3 regions of the Pseudomonas sp. NPDC089752 genome follow, and region 1 is predicted to be linked to each of the others. Evidence: predicted binding sites of a transcription regulator. Region 1 holds the regulator's gene; each other region holds the start of a gene.
What was found. The regulator sigma-54, encoded in region 1, starts transcription at its own class of promoters, with help from an activator protein. The targets are predictions, from matches to a motif close to ANTGGCATNNANNTTGCTNT.
Positions count from the first base shown of each region.

Region 2: flgB (flagellar basal body rod protein FlgB) is a predicted target of sigma-54. The motif match lies at 1,726-1,745, and genes of this name have one in related genera.
Region 3: glnA (type I glutamate--ammonia ligase) is a predicted target of sigma-54. The motif match lies at 2,327-2,346, and genes of this name have one in related genera.

Region 1 is NZ_JBIVGP010000004.1:71,873-76,132, forward strand. Features, by position in the region: gene lptA (lipopolysaccharide transport periplasmic protein LptA) at 1-390, shown strand, start outside; gene lptB (LPS export ABC transporter ATP-binding protein) at 391-1,116, shown strand; gene ACIPZF_RS07790 (RNA polymerase factor sigma-54) at 1,292-2,785, shown strand; gene hpf (ribosome hibernation-promoting factor, HPF/YfiA family) at 2,865-3,173, shown strand; gene ptsN (PTS IIA-like nitrogen regulatory protein PtsN) at 3,186-3,650, shown strand; gene rapZ (RNase adapter RapZ) at 3,653-4,260, shown strand, end outside.
Region 2 is NZ_JBIVGP010000002.1:95,569-99,828, forward strand. Features, by position in the region: gene flgE (flagellar hook protein FlgE) at 1-69, opposite strand, end outside; gene flgD (flagellar hook assembly protein FlgD) at 100-807, opposite strand; gene flgC (flagellar basal body rod protein FlgC) at 823-1,266, opposite strand; gene flgB (flagellar basal body rod protein FlgB) at 1,269-1,679, opposite strand; gene cheR (protein-glutamate O-methyltransferase CheR) at 2,185-3,012, opposite strand; gene ACIPZF_RS03265 (chemotaxis protein CheV) at 3,064-3,993, opposite strand; gene flgA (flagellar basal body P-ring formation chaperone FlgA) at 4,072-4,260, shown strand, end outside.
Region 3 is NZ_JBIVGP010000003.1:161,472-165,731, reverse strand. Features, by position in the region: gene typA (translational GTPase TypA) at 1-400, opposite strand, end outside; gene thiI (tRNA uracil 4-sulfurtransferase ThiI) at 527-1,981, opposite strand; gene glnA (type I glutamate--ammonia ligase) at 2,444-3,850, shown strand; gene ACIPZF_RS06070 (chorismate mutase) at 4,002-4,260, shown strand, end outside.

The sequences.
Region 1 (4,260 bases):
CAAGGCGTGGCCACCTATACCGGTGACGTGATCATCACCCAAGGTTCGATGATGATCAAAGGTAACACCGTGACCATGACCCGTGCCGCCAACGGCGACATCGACGTGGTCACCTCGGTGGGCAACCTGGCCTATTTCGAGCAACAGCAGAGCACTGCCAAGCCTGACAAGATGAAAGGCTGGGCCGTGACCATCCAGTACCAGGCGCAAAAAGACACGGTGATCCTCACTGACCGCGCCAAGGTCGAGAACGAAGGCAACACCACCGAAGGCGAGAAAATCGTCTACAACACCAAGTCCCAGGTGGCGACCGCCGGTCGTGGCGGCAACGTCACCGCTCCGCGTCAGCGTATCGACATGGTGATCCAGCCGAAGAAGAAGGCCGAGTAAATGGCAACCCTCAAAGCCCAGCACCTGGCCAAGAGCTACAAAGGTCGGCAGGTCGTGCGCGACGTCAGCCTGTCGATCGACAGCGGCCAGATCGTCGGCCTGCTCGGCCCCAACGGCGCCGGCAAGACCACCTGCTTCTACATGATCGTCGGCCTGGTCCAGGCCGATCAGGGCCGTGTGCGCATCGACAACCTCGATGTCAGCCACCAGCCCATGCACGGCCGCGCACGCGCCGGCATCGGCTACCTGCCGCAGGAAGCCTCGATCTTCCGCAAGCTGTCGGTGGCCGACAACATCATGGCCATCCTCGAGACCCGCAAGGAGCTCGACCGCGAGGGCCGTCGCAAGGAGCTGGAAAGCCTGCTGCAGGAGTTCCACATCAGCCACATCCGCGACAACCTCGGCATGAGCCTGTCCGGTGGCGAGCGCCGCCGCGTCGAGATCGCACGCGCCCTGGCGACCGCACCGAAGTTCATCCTGCTGGACGAACCCTTTGCCGGTGTCGACCCGATTTCGGTCGGCGACATCAAGCAGATCATCCACCACCTCAAGGCCAAGGGCATCGGTGTATTGATCACCGACCACAACGTCCGCGAGACACTGGATATCTGCGAAACCGCCTACATCGTCAACGACGGCCAATTGATTGCCGAAGGCGATGCGCAGACCATCCTGGCCAATGAGCTGGTCAAGGAAGTTTACCTGGGCCACGAGTTCCGGCTCTGATCCCAGGACGTGCCTGGAGCACGGGCTTTGCCGCCTTGATGGGGCTTAAGTTGTTACAGTGCTCTAGGCAAACGCTACAATTTAAGGCATAAAACTTGCTTGAATTTGGCGCTCCGGCGCCCTCGTGTAGTGGATGGCGCATGCGCGCCGGCGAACAAGGTATTTAGCCCCAGCCATGAAACCATCGCTCGTCCTAAAAATGGGCCAGCAACTGACGATGACCCCGCAGTTGCAACAGGCCATCCGCCTACTTCAGCTCTCCACCCTGGACCTCCAGCAGGAAATCCAGGAAGCGCTGGAGTCCAATCCGATGCTCGAACGTCAGGAAGACGGCGACGACTTCGACAACAGTGACCCGATGGCGGACAACGCCGAGAACAAACCGGTCGCCGAAGTTCAGGACAACAGTTTCCAGGAAAGCACCGCCAGTGCCGAAAACCTGGAAGACGGTGAGTGGAGCGAGCGAATCCCCAACGAGCTTCCGGTCGACACGGCCTGGGAAGACATCTACCAGACCAGCGCCAGCAGCCTGCCGAGCAACGATGACGACGAGTGGGATTTCACCACCCGCACATCCGCCGGCGAGAGCCTGCAAAGCCACCTGTTGTGGCAGCTGAACCTGGCACCGATGTCCGACACCGACCGCCTGATCGCCGTCACCCTGATCGACAGCATCAACGGCCAGGGCTACCTGGAAGACACCCTCGAAGAGATTTGCGCCGGTTTCGACCCGGAGCTTGACATCGAGCTCGACGAGGTCGAAGCGGTACTGCACCGCATCCAGCAGTTCGAACCTGCCGGCATTGCTGCGCGCAACCTGGGCGAATGCCTGCTGCTGCAGTTGCGCCAGCTACCCGCCAGCACGCCGTGGATGGCCGAGGCCAAGCGCCTGGTCAGCGACTTCATCGACCTGCTCGGTGGGCGCGACTACAGCCAGCTGATGCGCCGCATGAAGCTCAAGGAAGACGAATTGCGTCAGGTCATCGAACTGGTGCAGAGCCTCAACCCGCGCCCGGGTTCGCAGATCGAATCCAGCGAGCCGGAATACGTGGTGCCTGATGTCATCGTGCGCAAGGACAGCGATCGCTGGCTGGTCGAGCTGAATCAGGAGGCAATCCCGCGCCTGCGCGTCAACCCGCAGTACGCAGGGTTCGTGCGTCGCGCCGATACCAGCGCCGACAACACCTTCATGCGCAACCAGTTGCAGGAGGCACGCTGGTTCATCAAGAGCCTGCAGAGCCGCAACGAAACGCTGATGAAGGTGGCCACGCAGATCGTCGAGCATCAACGCGGCTTCCTCGATCACGGTGACGAGGCGATGAAGCCCCTGGTGCTGCATGACATCGCCGAAGCAGTGGGCATGCACGAGTCGACCATTTCGCGGGTGACCACGCAGAAATTCATGCATACACCCCGCGGCATCTACGAACTGAAATACTTTTTCTCGAGCCACGTCAGCACTTCGGAAGGCGGCGAATGCTCGTCCACGGCGATCCGCGCAATCATCAAGAAACTGGTTGCGGCGGAAAATCAGAAAAAGCCATTGAGTGACAGCAAGATCGCTGGTTTACTGGAGGCACAAGGCATCCAGGTCGCCCGTCGCACCGTCGCCAAGTACCGCGAGTCCCTCGGCATCGCACCGTCGAGCGAGCGCAAGCGACTGATGTAGCCCCTGAGATGTGCCACAGCGTTTGTGGGGCAGGTGCAACACCTGCCTCTTTATGCACGGGCAACAAAGGAGAAGCTGTATGCAAGTCAATATCAGTGGACAGCATGTAGAAGTCACCCAACCGCTGCGCGATTATGTGCTTGAAAAGCTCGCCCGGGTGGAGAGTCACTTCGACAAGATCACCAACGTGCAGGTCATCATGAAAGTCGAGAAGCTGCAGCAGAAGGTCGAAGCGACCTTGCAGATTCCCGGTGGAGAAGTGGTTGCCAACGCCGAACACGAAGACATGTATGCAGCGATCGATGCCCTGGCCGACAAGCTCGACCGTCAACTGAAAAAACACAAGGAAAAACAGCAAAGCTTGCTGCAAGGTGCGGCTGCCCGCTGATCCCCCTCATCCATGATCCGACTTGAAACCATCCTGACCCCCGGCCGTTCCCTGGTGAACGTGCCGGGCGGCAGTAAGAAGCGCGCCCTGGAAAAGGTCGCCACCCTGATTGCCGAACAAGTGCCCGAATTGGAGATGCAAGACGTCTTCGAAAAGCTGATCGCTCGGGAAAAACTCGGCTCCACCGGTTTCGGCAATGGCATCGCCATTCCCCACTGCCGCATCAAAGATTGCACTGGCCCGGTTAGCGCCCTGCTGCACCTGGACGCTCCGATCGATTACGACGCCATAGATGGCGCACCAGTCGATTTGCTGTTCGTCCTGCTGGTGCCAGAAGCAGCCACTGACGCCCACCTCGAACTGCTTCGCCAGATCGCCAGCATGCTCGATCGCAAGGATGTGCGCGACCGTCTGCGCAGTGCCGCCAGCAGCGATGCCCTTTACCAGGTAGTCCTGGACGTTCAGAACGAGGCCTGAATATGCGCCTGATCATCGTTAGCGGCCGGTCCGGCTCCGGCAAAAGTACCGCCCTCGATGTGTTGGAAGACAACGGCTATTACTGCATCGACAACCTTCCTGCCGGCTTGCTCCCGCAGTTGGCAGAGAACGCGCTGATCAACACCGAGTTGCAGCAGCCGAAGGTGGCGGTGTCGATCGATGCGCGCAACCTGCCCAGCCATCTGTCGCGCTTCCCCGACCTGCTTGCGGAAGCCCGTAGTCGGCATATCCAGTGTGATGTGCTGTTTCTCGATGCCGACGAAGATACCCTGCTCAAGCGATTCTCGGAAACTCGACGACGCCACCCGCTGACCAACGCGGACCGCTCGCTGGCCGAAGCGATCCGGGTGGAAAGCGAACTGCTCGGGCCAATTGCGGACCTTGCCGACCTCAAGATCGACACAACCAACCTCAACCTGTACCAGCTGCGCGACTCGATCAAGCTGCGCCTGCTCAACCAACCTGAGCCCGGCACCGCATTTCTGGTCGAATCGTTCGGTTTCAAGCGCGGCATGCCAGTCGATGCCGACCTGGTATTCGATGTGCGTTGCCTGCCCAATCCCTATTGGAAGCCTGAGCTGCGTGAGCA
Region 2 (4,260 bases), on a different contig from region 1:
GTTGTTGCCGGTAACGTCCAGCTGCTTGTTGGCTGCGTACAGACCGCTAAGGCCGATATTGAAAGACATGAATTCGCTCCTGTGCCGCGCTAGCGGGCCTTAGATACCGATGGTTTGTACGTCGGAGAGGGAAACTTTGCCGACACCCGCGAGGTTGAGCACCATTTCGCCGGTGGCGTTGAAGCTGACACTGGTCACCTTGGCCGGCAGCAGGGTATTCATCTGCACCGACTGGCCATCCACGGTGGTGCTGGCGGTGAAGGTATAGGTACCTGGGTCGACCTTGGTGCCACTGTTGTTGGTGCCGTCCCAGATGAAGTCGGCATAACCCGCCTTCTGCTCGCCCAGCTCGATGGTCTTGACGGTGTTGCCGTCCTTGTCCTTGATGGTGATCTTCGCTTCGCTGATCGCCTGCGGCACCACGAACTGCGCATTGAAGCTCTCGGCGGTATCGACCACGGCCTTGTCGTTCTGCACGACCACCGAACGGCCGACCAGCGACGAAGCCTGCAGCGCCTGGGACGAGGCCATGGCGTTGGTGATGCTGGTGACCGAATCGTTCAGCGAGGTGATGCCTTCAAGGCTGCTGAACTGCGCCAACTGCGCCACGAACTCGCCGTTGTCCTGCGGGTCCAGCGGGTTCTGGTGCTGCATCTGGGTAACCAGCAGCTGCAGGAACGCGTCCTTGCCGAGCGTGTCGGTACCGGTCTTGGAAGCGGTATCGGCGGTTTTCTTGGTGGTCCCGCCTACACCCGATGCCGTCAGGACATCGTTGAGGTTCACACCGCTGGTGCTATCGACTGCCATGGTCTGGATTCCTTATCACTGACCCAGGGTCAGGACTTTCTGCATCATGTTCTTGGCGGTGTTCATCAGCTCGGCATTGGTCTGGAACGCCCGACTGGCGGAGATCATGTCAGCCATCTCCTCGACCACGTTGACGTTCGGGTAATAGACGTAGCCGTCCTTGTTCGCCGCCGGATGATTGGGCTCGTAGCGCGCCTCCAGATTGCTCTGGTCTTCGATGATGCCCTTGACCTGCACGCCCTGCCCTGCCTCGCCCTGGTCTTCGAACAGCGACTGGCTGCCGCCGGCCTGGGCGTTCTGGAAGGTGGTGGCGAACACCGGATGGCGCGCGCGGTAGGTCTGGTCGATGCTCGACGAGACGGTCTCGGCGTTGGCGATGTTCGAGGCGACGGTGTTGAGGCGGGTGTTCTGCGCACTCATGCCGCTACCGGCAATGTTGAAAACGCTGGACAGGGACATGGTTATTCTCCGCGCAGGGCCGATACCAGCCCTTTGAATTTGCTGTTGAGCAGGGTGAAGCTGGCCTGGAAGCCCATGGCGTTTTCCGTGTAGTTCGCTTGCTCGACCTGGGCGTCGACGGTGTTCTGGTCGATCGACGGCTGGGTCGGCGTGCGGTACTGCAGCGTGTCGTCGGCCATCGCCAGGCCTTCAGCCTCGATATGTCGGCTGTTGGTGCGGTCCATGGCGAAGCGGCCACCGGTTTGCTGCTTCTGGCTTTCGGCGGCGAGCACCGAAGAGAAGTCCATGTCACGCGCCTTGTAGTTGGGCGTGTCGGCGTTGGCGATGTTGTTGGCCAGCACTTCGGCGCGCTGGGCGCGGAAGCCCAGGGCCTTTTCATGGATGCCAAGCGCCTTGTCGAAACTGATGCTCATGTCGGGGAAACCTTCGAAGGTTGACCGGAAACTCGTTGGCCAAGCTATAGCAAGGGCTGTGCCAACAGCTTCAAAGCCCGAAAATACGGGGCTGCGACGCGCATCACTGACTGGCTGCTGCCAGAAAAGCGGCAAAGTGCTTCCGCTTGATGAGGGGAAAGCGGCAATTGCCGGGTGGCAAAAGCGGCAAAACAAAAAATTGACGTGCTAGCCGGGAGGGTGTTGGCGCCCTTGAGATCGAGCGCCGCCCGCGCGGCGCATCGCGGATAAAATCCGCTCCTACGTTTGTTTCGGGCCAGTAACGTCAGTGACAGACGCGCGCGAACGCCTTGTGCGTGCGACTCGGTATCGCGTCAGGCGCCAAGGCGGCCGCGCGCAAATCTCACTGACATAATTGGCCTGAAACAAACGTAGGAGCGGATTTTATCCGCGATGCGCCGCGCGGGCGGCGCTCGATTGCATGGGCACTGCAAAACTACCGACTTACACCTAGCGGCCCACACATTTACTTGGCCTGGTAGATGATCCCCGGACTGCACTGGACCATCTGATAATGATCCGGCAACCCATTCAGCGCCTCGGAGGCCCCCAGGAACAGATACCCACCCGGCTTCAGGGTGCTGTGAATCCGCAGCAGAATGTCCTTCTTCACCTGCGCCGAGAAGTAGATCAGCACATTGCGGCAGAACACGATGTCGAACTTGCCCAACGCCGCATAACTGTCGAGCAGGTTGAACGACCGGAATTCAACCCGGCTGCGAATGGCCGGCTTGACCGCCCAACGCCCAGGCCCCTTGGTGTCGAAGTAGCGCTGCAAACGCTCCTGGGACAGGCCGCGGGCAATCGCCAGGCTGTCGTACTCCCCGGTCTTGCAGTTGTTCAGCATCGAGCCGGACAAGTCGGTGGCGACGATCTGCGCCCCCATCTTCAACTGGCCGAGATTGCCGCGCTCGAACTCGTCGATGGCCATCGAGATAGAGTAAGGCTCCTGCCCCGACGAGCAGGCCGCCGACCACATGCGCAGGCGCTGGCCGGGGTTGTTCTTGATGAACTCGGGAATGACCTTGTTCTTCAGCACTTCAAACGGGTAGGTGTCGCGAAACCACAGGGTTTCGTTGGTGGTCATCGCATCCACCACCTGCTCGCGCAGGCCGCCACGCGGCTGGGCCTGGATGCGTTGCACCAGTTCGCCCAGGCTCTTGATGCCCTGCTGCTCCATCAGCTTGTTCAGGCGGCTGGCCACCAGGTACTGCTTATTCTCGCCCAGCAGGATGCCACAGGCTTTCTCCAGGAAGACCCGGAACTGTTCGAAATCCAAATTACCCGTAGACACTACTGCGGCCTCTTTTCAATCACTGGTGCCGGGAGCGAGCCCCCGGCGGCTTCAATGCGTTGCCTTGATCCGGTCGACCACGCGCTGGGCCAGGTCGTCCGGCTTGAACTTGGCCAGGAAGTCATCGGCGCCGACTTTCTTCACCATCGCCTGGTTGAATACCCCGGACAGCGAAGTATGCAGGCAGATGTGCAATTTTTGCATGCGTGGATCGCTGCGGATCTCCGCCGTCAGGGTGTAGCCGTCCATTTCCGGCATTTCAATGTCGGAAATCATCATCAGGAACTCTTCTTCCGGCTTCTTGCCCTCGTCCACCAGCTTGCGCAGGTAGTCCAGGGCCTGACGGCCGTCGTTGAGCGCCACCACCTCGACGCCAACGGTCTGCAGACAGCGGCTGACCTGCTTGCGCGCCACCGACGAGTCGTCAACGGTCAAGACCCGCAGCAGCACGGCTTTGTCCTGGGTCTCGGCATCGACCACGCCAACCGACACCTGCTCGGACGACGGTGCCACCTCGGCCAGCACCTTTTCCACGTCGATGATCTCGACCATGCGGTCGTCCACCCGGGTGACCGCGGTCAGGTAGTGGTCACGCCCAGTGCCCTTGGGTGGCGGATGGATCGCTTCCCAGTTCATGTTGACGATGCGCTCGACCGAATGCACCAGAAAACCCTGGGTCTTGGTGTTGTACTCGGTGATGATCACGAAGCTGTTGCGTGTATCTTCCTTCAACCCGGGCAGCCCGGTGGCCATCGACAGGTCGAGGATCGGGATGGTTGCCCCGCGTATATTGGCCACACCGCGCACCACCGGGTGGGACTTGGGCAGCACGGTCAGCTCCGGGCACTGCAAAACTTCGCGGACCTTGAACACGTTTATGCCGTACAGCTGCGCGCCATTGAGGCGGAACAGCAACAATTCCAGGCGATTCTGCCCAACCAGCTGTGTGCGCTGGTTGACTGAATCCATTACCCCCGCCATGCCTGACTCCTTCTTCTCTGTGCCATTTCGTAGCAACTCCTACAACGAGTCGGCACGGGCTTTGCTTTTTTGAGCGCCATGCACATGAAAACGACAATTTCCCGACGACTGACGCGCCTGCTGAGCGGCTCACTGGCCATGCTCTGCTTGCTGACGCCCGGCGCGCGTACGCTGGCGGACGCGGTTACCTTGCCTGAACAGCTTATCGGTGTCACCCAAGGGTTTCTTGAATTCACCGTCGAGGATTACCTGGCCACCACCCAGACG
Region 3 (4,260 bases), on a different contig from region 1:
CCGGACGGTCGACCTTGTTGATCACGACGATTGGCTTCAGGCCAGCTTCGAAGGCCTTCTTGGTCACGAAGCGGGTTTGCGGCATCGGGCCGTCTTGGGCGTCGACCAGCAGCAGCACGGAGTCGACCATCGACATTACACGCTCAACCTCGCCACCGAAGTCGGCGTGGCCGGGGGTGTCGACGATGTTGATGTGGTAGCCATTCCAGTTGATGGCGGTGTTTTTCGCCAGAATGGTAATACCGCGCTCTTTTTCCTGGTCGTTGGAGTCCATGACGCGCTCGTCGTTGAGCTCGTTACGCTCCAGAGTGCCGGACTGACGCAGGAGTTTGTCGACCAGGGTGGTTTTACCATGGTCAACGTGGGCGATGATGGCGATGTTACGCAGATTTTCGATCACAACTGTATCTCGATCAGAGGATTCGGTTGCCGCCAGTCTAGGCGGCCAATATGAAGGTAAAAGGCTCAGCAGGCCCGGCGGTCGGGAGGGCGATGGCGGATGCTGCCGCCATACAGCCCTGGCGTCTTATGTCGGACGATAAACACGCACATTGGCATGTCCCTCACTGAGCAGGTGGTGTGCGTGCAAACGGCTCATCACACCCTTGTCGCAATACAGCAAGTACTGGCGCGTAGGGTCCAAGTGCTTGAACTTGCTGTTGATCGCATAGAACGGCATGGCCTGGACTTCGATACCGTCCAGCGCCAAGGGTTCGTCTTCCTGGGCATCGGGGTGGCGAATGTCGATGACGATCTGGCCCGGCAGTGCCTCGGCCACTTCCTCGATTTCGATGTCCTTGCCCAGCTCATCGATCACATGGTCGATGGAAATGAATTTGGCACGCTCGAGGGCGCGCTCCAGCACGGCCATGTCGAATTGCTTCTCTTCATGTTCCATGCGGTGACGCTTGGCGTGGGTGGTCGGGTTTACCGAGATCACGCCGCAATACTCAGGCATGTGCTTGGCGAAGTCGGCGGTGCCGATTTCGGTAGCCTGGTCAATGATGTCCTGCTTGTGGCTGGCCAGCAATGGGCGCAGCACCAACTTGTCAGTGGCCGAATCGATGATCGACAGGTTCGGCAGCGTCTGGCTCGATACCTGGGAGATCGCCTCGCCGGTCACCAGCGCGTCGATTTGCAGACGATCGGCCATGTGCGCGGCGCCGCGCAGCATCATGCGCTTGAGGGTCACGCCCATGTAGCTGTTGTCGACCTTGTTGAGAATCTCGCCGACCACTTCTTCGAACGGCACGCTGATGAACAGCACGCGCTGGCTGCTGCCGTATTTCTTCCAAAGGTAGTGGGCGACTTCCATCACCCCCAGTTCGTGGGCACGGCCGCCCAGGTTGAAGAAGCAGAAGTGCGTCATCAGGCCGCGGCGCATCATCTGGTAGGCCGCCACAGTCGAGTCGAAGCCACCGGACATCAGCACCAGGGTCTGTTCCAGAGCGCCCAGCGGATAGCCGCCAATACCGTTGTGCTGGTTGTGGATCACGTACAGGCGCTGGTTGCGGATTTCGATGCGTACCAGCACTTCGGGGTTCTTCAGCTCGATGCCGGCTGCGCCGCACTGTTGGCGCAGCTGGCTGCCGACGTAACGGTCGACGTCCATCGAGGTGAAGTCATGGTGGCCACCGCGCTTGCAGCGCACGGCGAAGTGCTTGCCGGCCAGCAGGTGACCGAAATGCTGCTTGCACTTGGCGACGATGTCGTCGAAATCACCCAGCGGGTATTCCTCGACCTGCAGGAAGTGGGTGATCCCCGGGGTGCAGGTGAGGCGCTCGATCATCTCGCGCTGGACCTTCTCGTCCTCGACGCGGGTGACCACCTCGAGGTTGTCCCAGACACCATCGACCGCGAGCTCAGGATCGAGGTCCTTGAGCACGTTGCGGATGTTCTTGCTGAGCTGGCGAATGAAGCGCTTGCGCACCGGCCGGCTCTTGATGGTGATCTCTGGGAAGACTTTGACGATAAGTTTCATTGGTTTAACAGCGCGCGCAGGGCCTGCCGAAAATGAGGGGCGCGAATTATAGCGGAAATTGCTCAGGATTTGAGCAACTTTTGATCAGAAGGTTTGAGATAGATGCTGGAGGGGTATTTGTGGGTGCCTGTGCGGGCCTCTCGCGGATGAATCCGCTCCTACAGGTGCGTGTAGGAGCGGATTCATCCGCGATGAGGCCCTCAAAAACAGCACAACCCTCAAGCATTGCACCAACTTGGTGCTCAAGACGATTTTCCTGCCTCCTAAGGGTGCAATTTCCCGCCACCATCACTGATCACAAGCCCGCAAACGCCCCCTTTTATCCCGCCCTCGCCATTTTCGGGCACTGGCATGCAATTTGCTCCCTTGTGAGGCAGGTAAGCTTGGCCGACTATCCGCGCCCAGCATCACCCTTTTTCCAGGGCAGCGGCCCACCGCGCTCTAGACCATCCGGAGGACAACATGTCGAAGTCGGTTCAACTCATCAAAGATCATGACGTCAAGTGGATTGATCTGCGTTTCACGGACACCAAGGGCATTCAGCATCACGTGACCATGCCAGCGCGTGATGGCCTGGACGAAGACTTCTTCGAAGTCGGCAAGATGTTCGACGGCTCCTCCATCGCTGGCTGGAAAGGCATCGAAGCCTCCGACATGATCCTGATGCCGGTCGACGATACCGCCGTGCTGGACCCGTTCACCGAAGAGCCAACCCTGATCATCACCTGCGACATCGTCGACCCATCGAGCATGCAGGGCTACGATCGCGACCCACGTGCGATCGCCAAGCGCGCCGAAGAGTACCTGAAGAGCACCGGCATCGGTGACACCGTGTTCGCCGGCCCAGAGCCCGAGTTCTTCATCTTCGACGAAGTGAAGTTCCAGTCGGACATTTCCGGTTCGATGTTCAAGATCTTCTCCGAGCAAGGCTCGTGGATGACTGGCGCGGACGTGGAAGGCGGCAACAAAGGCCACCGTCCTGGCATTAAAGGTGGCTACTTCCCAGTTCCGCCGTTCGACCATGACCACGAAATCCGTACTGCCATGTGCAACGCACTGGAAGAAATGGGCCAGGTCGTCGAAGTTCACCACCACGAAGTGGCGACTGCCGGCCAGAACGAAATCGGCGTCAAGTTCAACACCCTGGTGAAGAAAGCTGACGAAGTACAGGCCCTGAAATACGTCGTGCACAACGTCGCCGACGCCTACGGCCGTACCGCTACCTTCATGCCGAAGCCGCTGTACGGCGACAACGGCTCGGGCATGCACGTGCACATGTCGATCTGGAAAGACGGCAAGAACACCTTCGCCGGTGAAGGCTATGCCGGCCTGTCCGACACCGCGCTGTACTTCATCGGCGGTATCATCAAGCACGGCAAGGCCCTTAACGGCTTCACCAACCCGTCGACCAACTCCTACAAGCGTCTGGTCCCAGGCTTCGAAGCCCCGGTCATGCTGGCCTACTCGGCCCGCAACCGCTCCGCCTCGATCCGTATTCCTTACGTCGGCAGCCCTAAAGCCCGCCGTATCGAAGCGCGCTTCCCGGACCCATCGGCCAACCCATACCTGGCCTTCGCGGCCCTGCTGATGGCTGGCCTGGACGGCATCCAGAACAAGATCCACCCAGGCGATGCTGCCGACAAGAACCTGTACGACCTGCCACCAGAAGAGGCCAAGGACATCCCGCAAGTTTGCGGCAGCCTGAAGGAAGCCCTGGAAGAGCTGGACAAGGGCCGTGCGTTCCTGACCAAGGGCGGCGTGTTCTCCGACGACTTCATCGATGCCTTCATCGAGCTGAAGAGCGAAGAAGAGATCAAGGTCCGCACCTTCGTACACCCGCTGGAATATGAGCTGTACTACAGCTGCTGATCTGATCGGCGCCTGGCGTCGATGACATCACCCCAAACGGCCTTCTTCTGAAGGCCGTTTTTGGTTTTTCCAAGCACCAGTGTCGGACGAATCCTACCTTCAGAAATTGTCAGCCCGCTCACAATCAGGTCTCCATGAATAAGGAGATCATATGCGCCTCATCCCTATCACCCTCTGCCTCTCGATCGGCCTTGTCGGCTGTCAGACTCCCCACTCCTCGCCATCCGAATTTACGCCATTGCTGACCAGCATCGAACAACGACTGAATCTGGCAAGTTCGGTCGCAGTGCATAAATGGGACAAGCATCTGCCGGTCGAGTCCACCAGACGTGAGGCCCAGGTGTTGTCGCAGGCTCGCGAGATGGCGCCCGACCATAACCTCAGCCCGGAGCGCGCCGCCGCGTTCTTCA